DNA from 4 places in the Bifidobacterium aquikefiricola genome. Region 3 is predicted to be linked to each of the others. Evidence: riboswitches for the same ligand, from Rfam matches in the RefSeq annotation. Region 3 holds a riboswitch; each other region holds the start of a gene.
What was found. Region 3 has a riboswitch for thiamine pyrophosphate ahead of QN215_RS05680 (ECF transporter S component). Riboswitches for the same ligand answer to the same signal wherever they lie in the genome.
Positions count from the first base shown of each region.

Region 1: linked by a shared signal. The riboswitch ahead of QN215_RS06850 (hydroxyethylthiazole kinase) and the one ahead of QN215_RS05680 (ECF transporter S component) in region 3 are both predicted to bind thiamine pyrophosphate.
Region 2: linked by a shared signal. The riboswitch ahead of QN215_RS06375 (ECF transporter S component) and the one ahead of QN215_RS05680 (ECF transporter S component) in region 3 are both predicted to bind thiamine pyrophosphate.
Region 4: linked by a shared signal. The riboswitch ahead of thiD (bifunctional hydroxymethylpyrimidine kinase/phosphomethylpyrimidine kinase) and the one ahead of QN215_RS05680 (ECF transporter S component) in region 3 are both predicted to bind thiamine pyrophosphate.

Region 1 is NZ_CP129674.1:1,604,735-1,606,934, reverse strand. Features, by position in the region: gene thiE (thiamine phosphate synthase) at 1-272, opposite strand, end outside; gene QN215_RS06850 (hydroxyethylthiazole kinase) at 349-1,251, opposite strand; TPP riboswitch at 1,401-1,499, opposite strand; gene QN215_RS06845 (glycine--tRNA ligase) at 1,661-2,200, shown strand, end outside.
Region 2 is NZ_CP129674.1:1,490,272-1,492,471, reverse strand. Features, by position in the region: gene QN215_RS06380 (dipeptidase) at 1-1,015, shown strand, start outside; TPP riboswitch at 1,156-1,268, shown strand; gene QN215_RS06375 (ECF transporter S component) at 1,320-1,937, shown strand; gene QN215_RS06370 (ATP-binding cassette domain-containing protein) at 1,983-2,200, shown strand, end outside.
Region 3 is NZ_CP129674.1:1,314,296-1,316,495, forward strand. Features, by position in the region: gene QN215_RS05675 (Gfo/Idh/MocA family protein) at 1-540, shown strand, start outside; gene QN215_RS05680 (ECF transporter S component) at 592-1,329, opposite strand; TPP riboswitch at 1,527-1,631, opposite strand; gene QN215_RS05685 (replication-associated recombination protein A) at 1,634-2,200, opposite strand, start outside.
Region 4 is NZ_CP129674.1:1,458,660-1,460,859, reverse strand. Features, by position in the region: gene recN (DNA repair protein RecN) at 1-885, shown strand, start outside; TPP riboswitch at 937-1,037, shown strand; gene thiD (bifunctional hydroxymethylpyrimidine kinase/phosphomethylpyrimidine kinase) at 1,027-1,935, shown strand; gene QN215_RS06250 (HAD family hydrolase) at 1,939-2,200, shown strand, end outside.

The sequences.
Region 1 (2,200 bases), 290 kb from region 3:
TCGACGCGGTCATCTATCACGAACGCGACGCTATCGCTCTTCCCAGCAGCTTCGATGACTTCGGCAATCTGACGGGCGAGTGCGATGATTTCTGAAGCGTCGGAGTGCTTGGCGCGCAATTGCACGCATGTGATTCCACCTGCAAGCGCTTCCTTAACTATCGTTGCCACGTCACGACCATTCGTGTTCTCTGGCCCAATTACCAGATAGGCCGAAATGTCAAGTACCTTCCGTAACGAAGGAAAATCATTGACCTGCGTTGAAACTTTCATTCTTTCCTCGATTTTCTTTGTATAATCACGTATTTCTTCGTGTAATCGCGTATTGCTTCATGCAACGATTGATGTTTCAATGCATGTCAATGATGGTTGAATCTGCGATTTCTGCAGCTTGAATCTGCCACAGGGCATCCAGGAATGCTGTCTGGAAGCTGCCAGGCCCCTGAGCTACTGTGCCAGCCTGTTCGGAAGCGCAGTTGAAATGCAGGGAAGCTGCGAGTGCTGCGGTCAATGGGTCGCTTACTGCCAGATAGGTTGCCGTCACACCTCCCAGAGAGCAACCGGCACCGGTGATTTTCGTCATCATGGCATTGCCACCGGGAAGCCGATAGACACGGTCGCCGTCGGTTACCAGATCGCGTTCTCCTGAAACGGCAACCGCTGCGGTATGCGTTGCGTTATGTTCACGAAGGTACCGAGCGAGTTCGATGGCATGAAGGGTCGCGCTGTCAACGTCGTCTACGGATTCAACGCCGGCAGGACGATTCACCTTGCCGTTGGAATCCGTTTTCAGGCTGATATCCCAAATGCCGCACAGGGCAATGATTTCGGATGCGTTCGCGCGCACGATTGTTGGAGGGTATTCGGCGAAAGCTTTCAGTATCCGCGTTCGTGTCGAGCCCAGTCCTGCTGCCACAGGGTCAAGAACCCAGAGTGATGTGCGCTCGAAGAAGCTTTTGGCTATATCCTTCAGCGCGTCCTCATACGAGGGCAGGAGCGTGCCGACATTGATGTAGCTTGCGCCGGAAATTGCCTCAATATCCTTGATGTCATCGGGTAGAAAGCTCATCGCCGCGCTCCCGCCTGCGGCAAGCTGCGCATTCGCAACCAGGTTGATGGTTACGAAATTCGTGAATGATTGTGCGAGCGGCGTTTTCTGACGAACTTCCTCGCACGCTGTCCTGATCCGTTCACGAACGGGATCGTTCAGTGACAGGTTTTGCGAAGACTTGGAAATCGACGCTGTTCGCACTGCAGTTGATCGCACTGCAGCTGTTCGCACTGCCTCTGATTGCGCTGACGATAATGGCGAAGCCGATTCCGATTCCGAAGCCGATGCCGATGATAATGATAATGACGACAGTGATGATGTGTTTGGTATTGATGATGCGTTTGGCAATGATTCAGTCATTGCATGCCTCCCTACGATGGTATTAACCAACAGGTTCCAAGGGTCAGGTTGTACCTTCTCAACTCAAGCGAGTTCCCCTGCACGACCTTTTCAGACTAAATGACAACGCAGACATGAAACCGTCTGCAATGCTCGCCAGAGCAAGGAATGAGCAAGGAATGAGCAAGGATAAGAGAGCCTGTCAGTGTCACGCGGTGGCTATAACCTTGAACTCGTTCAAATCCTGGTGAAATCCAACAAGAGGTGTTCCGTGTCAGAATCCAAACTTGATGCCGTTGTGTCGCTGGCGAAGCGTCGTGGCTTCGTTTTCCCGGCTGGAGAAATCTATGGCGGGACGCGTTCCGCTTGGGATTACGGTCCTCTCGGCGTCGCGCTGAAAGACAACATCAAGCGCGAATGGTGGCGTTCCATGGTCGTCACCCGTGGCGATGTGGTCGGCGTGGACACATCAATCATTCTGCCTACTGCCGTATGGGTTGCCTCCGGCCACGTAACCGTTTTCAATGACCCTCTGATCGAGTGCCTGACCTGCCACAAGCGTCACAGAGCCGACACCTTGGAAGAGGCATACTTGGAGAAGCATGGCCACGAGCCCAAGGACGGTCTGAAAGACATTCCATGCCCAGACTGCGGCACCAAGGGCAACTGGACCGAACCGCGTGACTTCAACATGATGCTCCAGACCCACCTCGGCCCGGTTCAGGACGACAACAGTCTGCACTATCTGCGTCCGGAAACTGCACAGGGCATCTTCGTTGATTTCAAGAATGTCATGGGTTCTTCCCGTTCC
Region 2 (2,200 bases), 180 kb from region 3:
GGGTGATCGCCTGTTCGGTCGCGGGGCTGCCGACGATGGCGGCGGAATTGCCATTCATGCCGGAAGTCTGCTGGCGCTGGGCGAGGACCTGAGAGTCAACATCAAGGTGTTCTTCGAAGGCGAGGAGGAGATGGGCTCACCGAGCTTCATTCCCTTCATCAAGGCTCATAAGGATGCCTTCGAATCAGATGTGATCATCGTTGCGGATTCGGGCAACTGGTCCGATAAGATTCCCAGTCTGACCACATCCTTGCGCGGCAATACGGATGTTGACGTGACCGTTCGGGTTCTGGGACATCCGGTGCATTCCGGCCAGTTCGGCGGCCCTATTCTTGATGCGAATACCGTGGCGGCCATGCTTATTGCAAGCATGTACGATGCCGATGGTTCCTTGCAGATTCCAGGGCTGAAGAGTCAGGAGCCCGTTGGAGGACTTCAGCAGGATATCGATGAGGCAACGCTTCGTCATGATGCTGCCGTGCTGCCGTCATGGAAGATGACCGGCACCGATTCCTTGGCTTCCCGGCTCTGGACCAAGCCAAGCGTTTCCGTCATCGGATTTGACGCCCATCCGGTTGAAGGTTCATTCAACGTGCTCGCGGATTCTGCCACCTTCAGACTTTCCTTGCGTACGGCGCCTTCGCAACGCCCTGAAGAAGCGCAGCAGGCATTGACGGAATTCTTGAAGGAGCATGCGCCATTCGGAGCGGTCGTTGAGGTCAAGCCCTTGGAGAACGGCATGGGTTGGGCTATGGATCCCAGCAGCGAAGCAGTCAAGGATGCGCAGGCAGCGATGGCACAGGCTTTCGGCGTTGAACCCATCAACAAAGGGGAGGGAGGTTCGATCCCGTTCATTCCCGAACTGCAGAGGCTGTTCCCCCATGCGCAGGTGCTGGTTACGGGACCGGAAGATCCACAATCGAATGCTCACAGTCCGAACGAATCCATCTCGCTCTATGGACTGCGTAGGAATATCGTCGCCGAAGCCTTGCTGATGCAAGCCCTAGGTCGATAGAGTGATGTCTCACGCTCTGCCAGCTAGCTCATTTGCGCTATCTGGCTTGAGTTAGCTGGCTTGACTGCTGCACGATGTGATAACTGAAAATAGGGAGTATCGCTCGATATCCAGCCTTGGTCATGGGATAGGTTATTATCGAATGCAGACACGGGGGCTGTCCGGATTGCGGACGGCTGAGATGAGGCCTAGCCTCGACCGAACGAACGTATACCGGGTAATGCCGGCGCACGGAAGTCCATCTTTCCCGTGCCTTTAGGGAATATGCACATCAGAGATGCATATCTGAGAGATAAGGCACATCATGACATCAGTTACAAGTTCTTCGCACACGTCACTCCGCTGGCGGGTTGTCGACATCGCCGTTGCATCAGTCATCGGAGTGGTGAGTTCATTGATTTTCTGGGCGGCTGCACTGCTCTGGAACGTCGCAGGAAGCCCTATGGAGGCTGTCGTTCCAGGTCTTTCCGGATTGCTTAACGGCCTGTGGCTGTTCGCAGGGCCTCTTGCTGCCATCATCGTTCGAAAGCCAGGGGCTGCGGTGTACGCGGAAGTCATCGCAGCAGTGCTCGAAGCCATACTAGGCAACGCGTGGGGAATTTCCACGCTCTATATCGGTCTGGTTCAGGGTTTCATGGCTGAGATCGCATTCGTCATCTTCATGTATCGCACGTGGAATCTTGCGGTGACTGCTCTCTCTGGTGTGCTCGCGGGCATCGGCTGCTGGGGATATACATTCTTCACGAATCTTCAGGCAATCAACTGGGCTGGCTCATACGGATTCATCAACCTGATAACCACCATCATTTCTGCCATGCTCGTCGCAGGAGTTCTGATGTGGTATCTCTATATCGCCATAGCCCATACGGGTGCGCTCGACCGCTTTGCATCAGGCCGCGATGTTCGCGGAATCACAGCCTGAACGTCATGCACATAAACATAACGGAGAAGACATTTGGCGATGGCAATGCAGACACACGTTCCTGAAGTGAATTCCCATACAGCGCAGAAGGAGACGGAGACGGAGCAGGTCTCCCTCTCCAGCCGTTCGGAGGCAATAGCCGCTGGACAGGCGGCTTCGCTGTCATGGCGCAACTGGGGATACCGACATGCATCACGTCGTAACTTCTCAGTGCGAAATCTGAATCTCAACATTCGTGCCGGAGAACGTGTGCTGCTGCTTGG
Region 3 (2,200 bases):
GTCACGGCAAATCTTGGTTATCCGCTCACCGGTGTTCAACGATTGGTCGACCCGGCACTTGCAGGTGGAGCGCTTCTGGACGTTGGCATCTATCCGCTGAATTTCATCGACATGGTGCTGGGACCTCAACATCTGTCGTCGCTGGAAAGCAGCGCCTCCTTCTTCGAAACCGGCGTCGATGCGCAGAGCTCCACGACCTTGCATTACGAGAATGGACACATGGGGGTTTCGACCTGCACCATGCTGGGCATGAGCGACGCACAGGGCATTGTCTGGGGCAGCAAGGGATACATGATATGCAGCAACATCAATAACGTCGATGGCATTGACATCTATGCAGATGGGCACCGCCTCTCCAAGCACGTTGACATTCCCCAGCAGCTTACGGGATATGAATACGAAGTCGCTTCGGCAGCCAACGCGGTTCTCGATGGAGAGACTCAATGCCCTGAAATGACACATGAAGACACACTGCGAATGGTCACGTTGGAAGACAACATCAGAGATATCTGGGGAATGACCTATCCGTTTGAGGACTGACGATTCATTTCCCTGCCGATGTTGCCTTGAGCAATGCGAGTGACAGCTCGGTCAGCTGCGGATGCCGCCACTGATCATGCGCCCGGATGCAAAGTGTGACAACGCCCCTGTTTTGGCGATGGCGATGGCGAGATACCACATGAGAATTCCGGAAATCACCGCGCCCGAAATGCAGTTCGCCACGATGTTCGTTACCACATAGCCTCCGGTTGCCTTCAATCCAGACTGCAAGATGAACAGTGCATACAGCGCACCGCCGAAACCTGTGACCAGACCGGACAATGTGGCAGTCCACGCGTTCCAGACACGGTACATGACGATGGCGAACACCAGTTCGCTGAAGATGCCCTGCACCAGACCCGCCACCAGCGAACCGGAGAATCCCCACTGGTTGCCGAGCGCGAGTTCCAGCAGCCCGCCGATGGTTTCGGCGTAGATTGCCGCGCCGGGCTTTCGCACGATGATGATGGCCAAGGGTCCGGCTATGTACCAGAAACCACTGATCAATCCAGAAAGTCCGGGAACAAGCCCCTCCAGAAAAGCTGTAGGCGCAGTAACGACAAGATCGAACATCCAAAAGACAAGTCCGGATGCGACGGCAATAACCGAGGTGACCGTGATGTCGATGGGACGCCAATGGGCGTTGATGCGTCGCCTTGCAACGGTGTCGCCTTTGGAATCTTGCGATTCAGCATCATGTATTGCTGAAACAGCGTTATCTGTTGCCGAAACAGGGTCGTCTGTTGCCGAAACAGGCCTGTCCGGTGCTGAAACTGAATTGTGTGACATTGAGTTATTTGATATTGAGTGGTGAGTTGCAGCAGCATCCGCAGCCGTTGAACCGGCCGAGATAGTACTGTTCGTCGTATGTTGCATAAGTGCAGACATGTTCTCCTCCGATAATCTCGTCTGCTTTCGTCGGATTGCGCACGAATGACTCATGTGAAGGCGAGCGAGAACAGACATAGGTATCACGAGAAGGATTACCAAGATAGGAATTGACTTCGTTCGACGGTATTAGCCGCTTCACGTTCAACGGTCGGAGATTGTTGCATCTCCCTCTCAGCTTTCCAGCTCCCGTGTCTTGCAGGATTCACGATAGATTCTTGTGTGGACTGCCCGGCTTGTCACCATGGAGAATCTCACGAATGCGTTTGAGACGCGCACCGATATCGTGCTCGTAGCCTCGATCATTGGGATGATAGTATTCATGCCCTCTGAGTTCCTCAGGCATGTATTCCTGCTCGGCAACGGCTCCGGGCGCATCATGGGCATACTGGTAGCCTTCATGGTTGCCCCACGCTTTCATGAGCTTGGTGGGAGCGTTGCGCAAGTAAAGGGGCACTTCACCGATATGACCGGCGTCGACGTCGGCGAGTGCGGCATCCATCGCCTTGTAGCTGGCGTTCGATTTCGGTGCCGTCGCTACGGCCACGACAGCCTCGGCGAGAATGATTCGAGCCTCAGGCATGCCAATCATCGCCACAGCCTGAGCGGCCGCAACCGTGGTCTGCAGAATCTGAGGTGCCGCCATGCCCACCTCTTCGGCTGAAGCGATCATGATGCGCCTGGCGATGAAGCGCGGATCTTCGCCTGCTCGAATCATGCGTGCCAGATAATGCAGTGCCGCATCAACGTCGGAGCCTCGCATGGATTTGAT
Region 4 (2,200 bases), 140 kb from region 3:
GGTCCCGATGTCGAGCATGTGCTGCAATGGAGGGATGAGGCGCAGCTTGAACTGGAGGATGTGGAGGCATCGCCTGAACACGTCGCCGAGCTGAAAGCGCAGCGTGTCAAGCTGCTTCACGACGTCGGCACCAGTGCCGTACGACTTTCGAAATCACGGTTGCGCGCAGCGAAGAAGCTTGGCGCTCAGGTGAGTTCGGAGCTCGCTTCCCTGGCCATGCAGGGGTCTCGCCTTGATATTCAGGTGACTTCACGATTCGATGACTCCACATACGCTTCGCTCGAGTCAGCCCACACCGCTTCCACCGATAATTCCACCAATAATTCCACCGATAAGGAAGCTTCCCAGATTGACGTGGATGAAGGGCTGCTGGATTCACACGGTTGCGATGATATTGAGTTCCTCTTCACGCCATTCCCAGGTTCTGCACGACTGCCCATGGGCAAGAGCGCATCCGGTGGCGAACTGAGCCGTCTGATGCTCGCCCTGGAACTCTCCATGGCAGACAGCGATGCGAGACATAGGACATCGTCTTCAGCAGCGGAACATGACAAAGTCTTCATCTTTGACGAGGTAGACGCTGGAGTCGGAGGCAAGGCAGCCGTTGAGCTCGGCAGACGACTGGCCATGCTCTCCCGCCATGCTCAGGTGATCGTGGTCACTCACCTCGCACAGGTGGCGTCATGGGCGCAGACTCAATGTACCGTCAGCAAGCGAGCCGTTCAATCTGCATCAGACGGTTCACGGGGAAGCCATGTCGAAACTGAGGTGACCATGGTCGAGGGCGATTCACGACAGCACGAGATTGCAAGGATGCTGGCTGGCAGTGAGTCGGCTACCTCGTTGCGCCACGCTCAGGAACTGCTCGAAGCGAGTCGGATATAGTTCGCTGATTTTTCCAGGTATTGTCTGTGTCGCGAGTTAGTTTCAACATGTTGTCAGTTACAGGGGAACTCGTCATGAGTTGAGATAGGCATATGCCTGACCCTTAGAACCTGTTGGTTAATACCAGCGTAGGGAGGAACAATGGTGGAGAACACCTCGGAACATACGGCCATACATGATGCCGCTACCACAAACACGGCCACATATGAGGGAACACAGTTGGTTCCCGTGCTCACGATAGCGGGGTCCGATTGCTCGGGCGGCGCTGGAGTCCAGGCAGATATCAAGACCATGAGCGCCAATGGCGTGTTCGCAGAATCGGTCATCACCTCGGTCGTTGCCGAAAATACTGCTCGCGTCATCAGCGTGCACAACGTCGACGTGAACATCATCAAGGATCAGATCGATGCCGTCTTCGAGGACATCCCACCCAAGGCAGTCAAGATCGGCATGCTCGACAGCGCTGCAATCATGCATGCCGTGGCGGAGAAACTTGAACAGTACCAGCCCGAACATGTGGTGATCGATCCAGTCATGTATGCCAAGAATGGTGATCCGCTCATGGATCCAAGCTGCGTGGGCAGCTTGATCGAAACGATCATTCCGCTCGCTGACGTTCTGACCCCCAACATTCCCGAAGCCGAGCGAATCTCCGGCATATCCATCGAAGGCGTTGACGATCAGCGCAAGGCAGCGCAAATCATACAGCGGATGGGCTGTCTGAGCGTGCTTGTCAAGGGCGGCCATGCCAGTGGTGACGCCAGAGACATCCTCTTCGACGGGGAGCGCTTCCACGAGTTCACCGCACCCAGAATTCACACGAAGAATACGCATGGCACGGGCTGCACCTATTCGTCGGCCATCGCTTCCCAGCTGGCGCTTGGCTATAGAAGAGACCAGGCCATTGCGCGTGCCAAACGATACGTCAGCATGGCTATACGGCATGGGCTTATGCTCGGCAACGGCAATGGGCCGACGAACCATTTCTGGGATCTCTATGAACACGGTTTGGATGATTCCGTTGTCGGCAAGAACCAGACGGTTCGTTAACTCATGAGCATTTCGTCAACCTCGAACGCAGGCAAGGCGGCGATTTTCGATCTCGATGGCACTCTGCTGGATTCCATGGGTGTGTGGCATACCATGGACATGAAATTCTTCGCAGAGCGGGGAATCGAATGCCCGCAGAACTTTTCCAAAACCGTTGCCTCCATGCAGTTCCACGACATCGCCTTGTATGTCAGGGAACGCTTCCACCTGTCCGATACGCCCGAAGAGCTGATGGCCATATGGAATCGTATGGCTGCGGATGAAT